Regions from separate parts of the Companilactobacillus zhachilii genome, predicted to be linked through region 2. Evidence: predicted binding sites of a transcription regulator. Region 2 holds the regulator's gene; each other region holds the start of a gene.

Region 1 (3,291 bases), 290 kb from region 2:
TCACAAAGACACGTTCATGTTTTTCAATGCGGTCGTTAATTTCACCAACCAAATCGTCGATCTGACCCATAATTGGTCGAACTTCAATTTTAGGATCAAGCAAGCCTGTTGGACGAATAATTTGTTCCGCCTTATGATCTGTTCTTTCCAATTCATAAGGTCCCGGTGTCGCCGAGACATACAGGATACGGTTAACATGTTTTTCAAACTCATCTAACTTTAATGGACGGTTATCCAAAGCACTTGGCAAACGGAACCCATAATCAACCAATTGTTGTTTTCTAGCACGGTCACCATTATACATCCCACGAATTTGTGGCATTGTAACGTGAGACTCATCAATCATAATATTGAAATCTTTGGGGAAGAAATCAAGCAAAGTAAATGGTGGTTCACCTTCAGCACGGCCTTCCATATGACGTGAATAGTTTTCAATACCAGAGGTATAACCCATTTCACGCATCATTTCAATATCATACTCGGTCCGTTGCTTGATTCGTTGAGCCTCAAGTAACTTACCTTCTTTTGTAAACTTCTCTACTTGAACATCCATCTCATTTTTAATGCGGTCAAGTGCTTGATCCATCTTAGAGTCACTAATCATAAAGTGAGTGGCTGGAAAAATTCCAATATGGTCCATTGAACCTTTAACCTCACCAGTCAAAGCATCCATTTCAATAATTCGATCAATCTCATCACCGAAAAACTCCACACGAATAGCATTATCGTCTCGTGAGGCTGGGAAGATATCCACAACATCCCCACGAACACGAAATCTACCACGTTGGAAGTCAATATCATTGCGTTCAAATTGATTTTCAACTAATTCTTCTAACAATTTATCTCGAGCAATTTGTTGACCCACACGCAAGGAAATAATGCTATCAGCGTATTCTCGCGGATCACCTAAACCGAAAATACATGAAACTGATGCCACAACGATCACATCATTACGTTCCAAAAGTGAACTAGTTGCCGAGTGACGGAGCTTATCAATTTCATCATTAATACTTGAATCTTTTTCAATATAAGTATCACTTGAAGGTACATAAGCTTCAGGTTGGTAATAGTCATAATAACTGACAAAATATTCAACCGCATTGTTAGGGAAAAATTCTTTCATTTCACCATACAACTGGCCAGCCAACGTCTTATTATGTGAAATGATAAGTGTTGGCTTATTCAAATTCTTAATAACATTTGCCATCGTGAAAGTTTTACCAGTACCAGTAGCACCTTCCAAAATAACTTCTTTATCACCAGCTTGAAAATCTTTGGTGATTGTATTAATCGCTTGTGCTTGATCTCCCGCCGGAGCGTACTTTGAAACTAAATCAAATTTATTATCAGTAATCCTATCTATCACGGACTCACTTACCCCCTCATTTAAGCTAAAAAATACATCTAATTAAAATTGAATTAGATGTAATTAATACCGACTTATTTCGCTGGCTCTATATTACCATAGCGAACATATTTTCGCTATATATTTACTTACGATTGATACACCCTACTTTTCCATTGTTAATCGAGGCAACATTAGAAAAATGGCTAAACCAATCAAGAACAAAATACTCAACGAAGCTGCCCCGACAGTCGATTTACCTGTGATTTGAGTTACCACCCCAACTAAAATTGGTCCCATAACGGCTGAAAATTTTCCTAAAATATTATAAAATCCGAAAAATTCACTGCCCGATTCTTTAGGAATCAATTTACCAAAGTATGAGCGACTCAAGGCTTGAATTCCACCTTGGCTAGTTCCGACTAAAACAGCTAATATCCAGAAATCTACTGTTGTATTCAATTTTAAAGCGTATAGGCAGATTCCGAAGTACAAAATAATCGCTAACAAAATTCCTTTTCGTGCTGAAAAATGGTTAGCTATCCATCCATACAAAATTGAAAATGGAAAAGCTACCAATTGCACTACTAGTAAGACAATCATCAAAGTTGTGGTCGTAATACCCATATCCATTCCGATAGAAGTAGCCATTGTAAAGATAGTATCGACTCCATCGATATAAAAGAAATACGCTACTAAAAACCATGCGGCCGCCTTATACTTTCGTAAATGTGTCATGGTTGCCCAAACACGCTTAAAACTAGATGTGATGGGATGCGGATTTTCTGGTAATGAGTAAACTTGACGGACATTTTTTAATAATGGAATAAAGAAAATTATCCACCAAATAGCTGCTAACAAAAAACTAACTCGTGCAACGCCATAACTCGATAACATGCCAAAACCACTCGTCAATTGTAAAACTAAAAAGAGTAAAAAAGCCAAAACGCCGCCTAAATATCCATAAGCATAACCATTTGACGACAAGGAATCCATTTTGGCATTATCGGCAACATCAGTCAAAAAGCTATCATAAAACAAATTTCCACCTGAATAACCAATTATCGACAAGATATACACCGCTATCAACAGTTGCCACTGGCTTGGAGGTAAAATGGCTAGTCCCAGCGTCATAACGATACCTAAGAATGAAAAAATGCTTAACAGGCGCTTTTTATGATGTGGATAATCGGCCAATGCTCCCAAAACGGGTGCCAAAATCGAAACAATCAATGTTCCAAAACTATTAGCATAACCCCAATATGCCGTAGCATTTGCTTGTGTAACGCCGGCATTTTGTGCAACTGACTTGAAGTACACTGGCAAAACTGCCGTTGTAACAATAATTCCATAACCAGAGTTAGCCCAATCATAGAAAATCCAACTCCATTGTTTTTTATTAAATTTCATAAATTCCCCTCAATTCTAAAGAAATACCTCATCAATGGCTGAACCTGCCAATGGTTCAGGGAATTCTAAACCTAACAACTTGGCAAAGGTTGGGGCTTCATCAACCAAATTAGCCCTTGCGACCGTCTTATTTTGTTTAATCATCGGTCCGTTAAAAATCAAGGTCGTCTTATAACCTGGTTTTTCAGGGTCATAACCATGAACACCTTGATAACGGTCAGCATCACCCATCATTTCTGGTAAAACTTTTTCCACAGCATTGGCACGATCACTCTCATCAGTGAAATAATAACCAGCTTTTGCTTCAACCATCAATGTACATTCAGAATCTGCTCCACGTTCAATTGCGTCCGCTTTATCATAAATTTTTTCGACACCTTCAACACCTGAAATAACATCTTTCAATCGGTCGATTTGCTCAAAATTACGTGTATAAATGTACGTACAGCCATCACAAGTTTTGGCCATTACCCGCCAATCCTTCTTAAAGGTCTGATCAGGACGAGCCGTTAACCAGCCCCGCTTAGCAAATAAAG
Region 2 (3,291 bases):
TTTAAGTATTTCGAAGGAACTGGTACACCAATTACTGGCAGACTAGTTGAAGAGGCAATCATTCCTGGTAAATGAGCTGCACCTCCAGCTCCAGCTATGATAACTCGATAATTTTCATGAGCTTGGTTAGCAAAATCTAACATCTCATGTGGCATCCGGTGCGCCGAAATCACTTTTGTTTCAAAACTAACTCCCAGTTGTGTCAAAACATCAAGTGTGTTTTGCATCACCTTTAAGTCAGAAATTGATCCCATAACTATTGCTACGTCGTGCATTCCTTTTTCCACCTTTCTCGCTTTGGTATTCAAAGTTTATCAGGGATTGAAAATACTTTCAATGCTAAATACGCATTTTAATCAATTATTTTTACCTATTGTTCGTATTTATCGTTTACATTTTGTATTTAATAATTATAAAAATATTAATAGTTCGTGTTTAGCTAAAGATTTATTTTTTGGGATAAAAAAATAAGCGGTACACATATAAAAATATGCATATCGCTTATTGGACCTGACTATTTGTTATTCTTTTGTGAATTCTTCATAGTATTCATTAATTGATTTAGCTTCTTTTGTGAAGGCTTTTGGCCCATTTGTGCCATCATTTGTCTGATCATATCAGCACTGATTGGTGGATTGTCTTGGAAGTATTTCTTCATGTACCATCTGGCAGCGAAGAAACCGCCGACTAAACCAACCAACAAAGCTATAACACCAACGACGATTGTTGTACCCATTTATGTTCTCACCCTTTCCATATACCTATTAATATTACAAAAAAAATTAGCTAATTGAAAGTCTAATCGTCACGTAATCCCTTTTTGCGTTGAATTTCTCGAACTTTTTCAGGAGTGACTTCATTTCCTTCTTTATCATACACTTGCAACATCTCAATTTGTGACTTAAATGCTGCTCGGAAGTTCTTCAAGTATTCCTTACGTAATTGTGCTTGTTGATCTTCCTCTTCTTTAGTAATAGTACCTGCTTTAGCCTTATGAGCTAACTCATTAATCTTCTTGAGCAATTCGTCTTGTTCGTTCATTATTTCAATTCCCCTCGATACAATCGAACACTTGTTTGAAACTGTATTCAAATTTTGATACAATCTATTTAAGATATTAACAATGAGGTGTTCTAATGTCAAAAGCTGAAGGCTCTAAACAGTCACAAATTTTACAATGCATTTATGATTATTTAGATGAACATGGATATCCGCCAACTGTTAGGGAAATCTGCGAAGCTGTAGATTTGTCTTCAACGTCAACGGTTCATGGTCACCTATCTCGTCTGGAGAAAAAAGGATTTATCCAACGTGATCCAACCAAACCTCGAGCTATTGAGCTTACTGGTGCTGGTTTAAATTCAATTGGTATTAAATCAAAGCAAATCCCTATCCTTGGTGCCGTTGCCGCTGGTCAACCAATTACAGCCGAAAGAAATCCTGATGGATACTTCCCTATTCCACCTGACTTGAATCGTGATTCTGGCGAATTATTCATGCTAGAGATTCATGGAGAAAGTATGATCAACGCGGGAATCTATGATGGCGACCACGTAATCGTTCATGAACAAAATTTCGCTAATAACGGTGAAATTATTATCGCTATGACTGAAGATATCGAAGCTACATGTAAGAGATTCTATCAAGAAAACGGACATTACCGCCTACAACCAGAAAACGATACAATGGATCCAATTATTTTAGACAACGTCGAAATTCTTGGTAAAGTTGTTGGATTATATCGTTCACAAATTTTTTAATAAGTGCCGCATTAAAAGCTAGATGTTTTTGCTGGATTTACCAGGAAAAAATATCTAGCTTTTTTTATTCGATTCTATAACCAAAACGGTTAAATATTTTACCTCTAAGAAGTTTACTTATGTTTAATGACACGTACTCGGTAAACTTCTTTAATCTTTTCTAACGCTGCTATTAAAGCACTTTGATTCTCTACTGGCAAGTCGTCTACATCAATAATAGTGTATGCGATTTTTTCTTTTGCGGCGTTAGACATCGTTTCAATATTGATACCCCTTGTCGCAATTTGTGTACTGATTTGTCCAACCATATTGGGAACATTTTGATGAATTACGGTTACTCGATAAGCCGTTTCAAATGGTATTTGCATATTTGGCAAATTGACACAGTTCGTTGTATCACCACTTTCCAAATAATCCATTACAGTATTGGCTCCTTGAATGGCCCCGTTTGATTCTGCCTCTAGAGTTGAGCCACCAATATGGGGTGTAATAGTAATATTGGGATGGTCTGCAATAATCGGTTCGCCAAAGTCCGTACAATAATGACTGATTTTTTGGCTACGAATGGCCTTAATAACAGCTTGGTTATCGACAATGCCAATCCTTGAATAATTGAATAAAACAACCCCGTCTTTCATTTCTGAGATCTCTTTAGTTGTTAAGAGATTAATTGTTTCATTATTCTTAGGCACATGAACAGTTACAAAGTCAGCTCCCTTAACAGCTTTTTTAATAGAATCCACCCGTTTAACTCGATTATTGATGCGCCAGGCAGCGTTAGCTGATAAGTATGGATCATAGCCGATAACTTTCATCCCTAAAGCTAAAGCTGCATTAGCGACCATTGAACCTACATTACCCAAACCTATTACAGCGATTCGTTTTCCTGCTAGTTCAGTTCCATTAAACTTAGTTTTATCTTTTTCCGTTCGTTGAGAAACATCAGCTTCAGTATGTCTATCAGAATAATCATGTGCCGCAAATAAATTCCGTGCGGTCGCAATCATTAGTGAAATGACTAATTCTTTAACAGCATTAGCATTACTGCCAGGAGTGTTGAAAACGGCAATTCCCTGTTCTGTTGCTCGTCCTAATGGCACATTATTAACACCTGCACCAGCACGAACAATTGTCTTTAAGCTTTCTGGAAAATCAGCTTTTAAAAGATTGACCGACCGGATTAAATAAGCATCCGGTTCATCAGTTTGATTAATGGTAAAGTCTTCTGTGAAAGTATCCAAACCGGCCTGAGCAATGGCATTAAAAGTTTTAACTGCATACATTAGTGTTTCCCCCTATAATTTTTTTCAAAATTTTTCAAAAAATCAACCAAGTGTTCAACCCCTTCATAGGGCATTGCATTGTACAAACTAGCTCTCATACCACCAACCAAACGGTGGCCTTTAATATTAACTAGTCCGCTTTCGGCCGCCTGACTAACCACTTGTTGATCAATTTCGGGATTACCAGTCACAAAGACAACATTTGTTAACGAACGGTCTTTTTTAATAACTGGTGCTTCAAACAATTT
Region 3 (3,291 bases), 330 kb from region 2:
TTCATTTTTGTAAATATCTTCTAACTTAGCTTTTTGTGTATTTAAGACTTTACCACGCAAAGGTAAGATAGCTTGGAACTTACGGTCACGTCCTTGTTTAGCAGAACCACCGGCAGAATCACCCTCGACTAAGAATAATTCATTCTTCTTAGAATTCTTTGATTGTGCTGGGGTCAACTTACCAGACAAAAGTCCATCGGTCTTTTTGTTCTTTTTACCACTACGAGTACTCTCACGAGCCTTTCTAGCAGCATCACGAGCTTCACGAGCCTTCAATGCCTTTTTAACTAGCATTTGAGCTTGTTCACCATTTTCTAGCAAGTAAAAACTCATTTTCTCATAAACTAATTGATCGACAGCTGAACGAGCTTGCGGTGTACCTAGTTTACCCTTTGTTTGACCTTCGAATTGAAGAATCTCTTCAGGAATCCGAACCGAAATAATTGCTGACAGACCTTCACGAACATCACTACCCTCTAAGTTTTTGCTATTTTCTTTTAGCAAACCAACCTTACGGGCATAATCATTGAACGCTTTAGTCAAACCAGACTTCATTCCGGCTTCATGTGTCCCGCCATCAGCAGTCCGAACATTATTAACGAAGGAGATCACATTCTCAGAGTAACCATCGTTATATTGACCAGAAAATTCAATCTCAATGCCTGAATTTTCACCTTCAACATAAAAAATGCCACCCAATGTATCTTTATCTTCGTTTAAATATTTAACGAATGATTGGATTCCATCTTCATAATGAAAAATGTCTTGTTTTTCTTCTTCGCCACGTTTATCAGTGATCGTAAATTTAACACCCTTCAACAGAAAGGCTGATTCACGTAATCGTTCAGCTAAGGTATCGTAATTGAATTTGGTTGTTTGGAAAATAGTTGCATCAGGTTTGAAACTAATTGTTGTTCCACTACCCTCTTTAGTCGTTCCCGTTTTCTTCAAAGTTCCAACGGGATGACCACCATTCTCAAAACGTTCTTCATAAACTTTGCCATCACGAACAACACGAACTGTCATCCATTCTGACAGAGCATTCACAACTGATGAACCGACACCGTGAAGACCACCAGACGTTTTGTAATTACTTTCTGAGAACTTACCACCAGCATGAAGCACTGTCAGAATAACTTCAATTGTTGGCTTACCAGAAGCATGCATCCCTGTTGGCATCCCACGACCATGGTCAACTACAGTAATACTGCTATCTTTGTTGATTGTGACATTGATTTCTTTACCAAATCCTGATAAAGCTTCATCGACGGCGTTATCAACGATTTCATAGACGAGGTGATGTAATCCACGGGAATCTGTGGAACCAATGTACATACCAGGTCTTTTTCGTACAGCTTCTAATCCTTCAAGGATTTGAATTGACGAATCATCATAAGATGATTTTGGCATTTATATCATTCCTTTTCATTTACTACAAATCTGATATTCTAGTATTATAACACTATTTACGCTACACGAATATACGTTCGCATTCAAGAGAAATCTTTTATTTTTAGGTAAAATAGTAGATAATGTCTAGGTTGGTATTTATAATTCTCGTAAAAACACCATAGAGTTACAATATACCAAAAAATAAAGCCGAGAGAGTGATTTTTTAATGAAACTTCTCATTTGTGTAATTTTAGCCTACTTAGTTGGCTCATTCCCTACCGCCTATATCGTTGGTAAAGTCTTCTTCAACAAGAACATTTTCGAATACGGTAGTGGAAATGTTGGAACTACTAATGCTTACCGCGTTTTAGGGAAAGTGGCCGGAACAGTTGTCCTAGTGATTGATATTCTGAAAGGTACTTTGGGAGCTTTGATGCCTGTCTTCTTTGGATTAGATCACCATTTAGTCCTTTTCGTCGGAATTTGTGCCGTCATTGGCCACTGCTACTCAATTTTCTTGAAATTTCGAGGTGGAAAAGCTGTTGCTACCAGTGCTGGTATTCTACTAGCTTATAATCCATTATTATTCGTAATTTGTTTCATCGTGTTAGCTTCCATCGTTTATGTCACAAGTATGGTCAGTGTTGCTAGTTTAACAACTATTTTGTTCTTCACCATTGCAACATTATTCTTACACGACTGGATTTTAACGACCGTCGCTGCCATTGTTACTGTCATTATTTATTATCGTCATATTCCAAATATCAAGCGACTGTTAAAAGGTCAAGAAAACCTTGTTCCGATTGGATTGCGGTATAAAAAGCAACAACGTGAAAAAGCTGATAAGTAACATTTTCAAGTATCAAATAAAAAGGCAATCCAATTTAGGATTTGCCTTTTTTATTTTGTTTAATACTTTCTAGGGTCTGTCTTCAAATTAGTCTGATAAGAATCTATTCTGATACGGATAAATATTTTAAGAACATGGTTGTTCCAGAATTCCATTCAAGATGGTAAAAAATATTTGAGGTATCAAGCCATTCTTGAGTTAACAAGGAACTAGTCGGAAGATTCGGACAGTGGTCACTGGCAGTGAAAGTGGTGTTAGGACGACCGATTTTGTCGTTCTTACAGCGCCGGGCGCGTTTAAGACTTGCCGAACTTGCAAGGCTTAAACCGAGGTCCGAGGCCCTGGCTCGGACCGTTCCGCACCGCCAGTGACCACTGTCCGAATCTGGAGACGGAATATATTCATAATATAAATAATTTGAAGACACATCCTAACTCAAAAAAATTTAGACGATTTGTCACCGAAGAAATCCTTAACTAAATTTAATTAAAATTAATCAAAGATTTTAACTAGAAAAGTCCCATCGACCTCTGTTACTGATAGAATGATAATAAAGTGTTATCTATCCGGGGAGGGTCAATTATGGACCACAACAATAATTTGCCTACAAGAGCAGCATACCGCCGCTCTTTGAAACATCAGAAAAAGCATTTTTATAAGCGATGGTGGTTTTGGACACTGATCGTTATCATTGTCTTAGCTGGCGGTGGCGTTGCTGGCATGAAGATGACTGCGACAGGTCCCTTTGCTAAAACTAGTCATGTTTCTAAGCCAAAAAAGACTACCAAAAAGAAAAAGGTCGTCAACAAAGATGGGGTTACTTTTGCCCAATATAGTGGCATTTATCTCAATGAAACTAGCGGTACACCAATTGCTACAGTACAACGTCTGCTAGGTAAACCTTCAACCACTTCCACCTCAAACGCTAATAATACTAAAACAGAAATCAATACATGGAATAATGTTGATAATGGTGAACTTGGTTCTAATTTGAAAGTTACTTTCGCAAATGGACATGCAATCAGTAAAGCTATTAGTGGCATGAAAGT

What was found. Region 2 encodes LexA, which represses DNA repair genes until DNA is damaged. Its sites were predicted from a motif close to CNAACANNTGTTNG; they were not measured.
Region 1: a site for LexA is predicted at 1,469-1,482, ahead of uvrB (excinuclease ABC subunit UvrB). Genes of this name have one in related genera too.
Region 3: a site for LexA is predicted at 1,477-1,490, ahead of parE (DNA topoisomerase IV subunit B). Genes of this name have one in related genera too.

Annotation. Positions count from the first base shown of each region.
Region 1 covers NZ_CP031933.2:857,394-860,684, reverse strand. The annotation lists gene uvrB (excinuclease ABC subunit UvrB) at 1-1,366, opposite strand, end outside; gene D1B17_RS03705 (MFS transporter) at 1,511-2,755, opposite strand; gene D1B17_RS03700 (alkaline phosphatase family protein) at 2,771-3,291, opposite strand, start outside.
Region 2 covers NZ_CP031933.2:1,149,819-1,153,109, reverse strand. The annotation lists gene purE (5-(carboxyamino)imidazole ribonucleotide mutase) at 1-275, opposite strand, end outside; gene D1B17_RS05155 (YneF family protein) at 515-736, opposite strand; gene D1B17_RS05150 (DUF896 domain-containing protein) at 799-1,041, opposite strand; gene lexA (transcriptional repressor LexA) at 1,137-1,760, shown strand; gene D1B17_RS05140 (phosphoglycerate dehydrogenase) at 1,874-3,043, opposite strand; gene serC (3-phosphoserine/phosphohydroxythreonine transaminase) at 3,043-3,291, opposite strand, start outside.
Region 3 covers NZ_CP031933.2:1,484,511-1,487,801, forward strand. The annotation lists gene parE (DNA topoisomerase IV subunit B) at 1-1,410, opposite strand, end outside; gene plsY (glycerol-3-phosphate 1-O-acyltransferase PlsY) at 1,619-2,242, shown strand; gene D1B17_RS06745 (DUF3862 domain-containing protein) at 2,825-3,291, shown strand, end outside.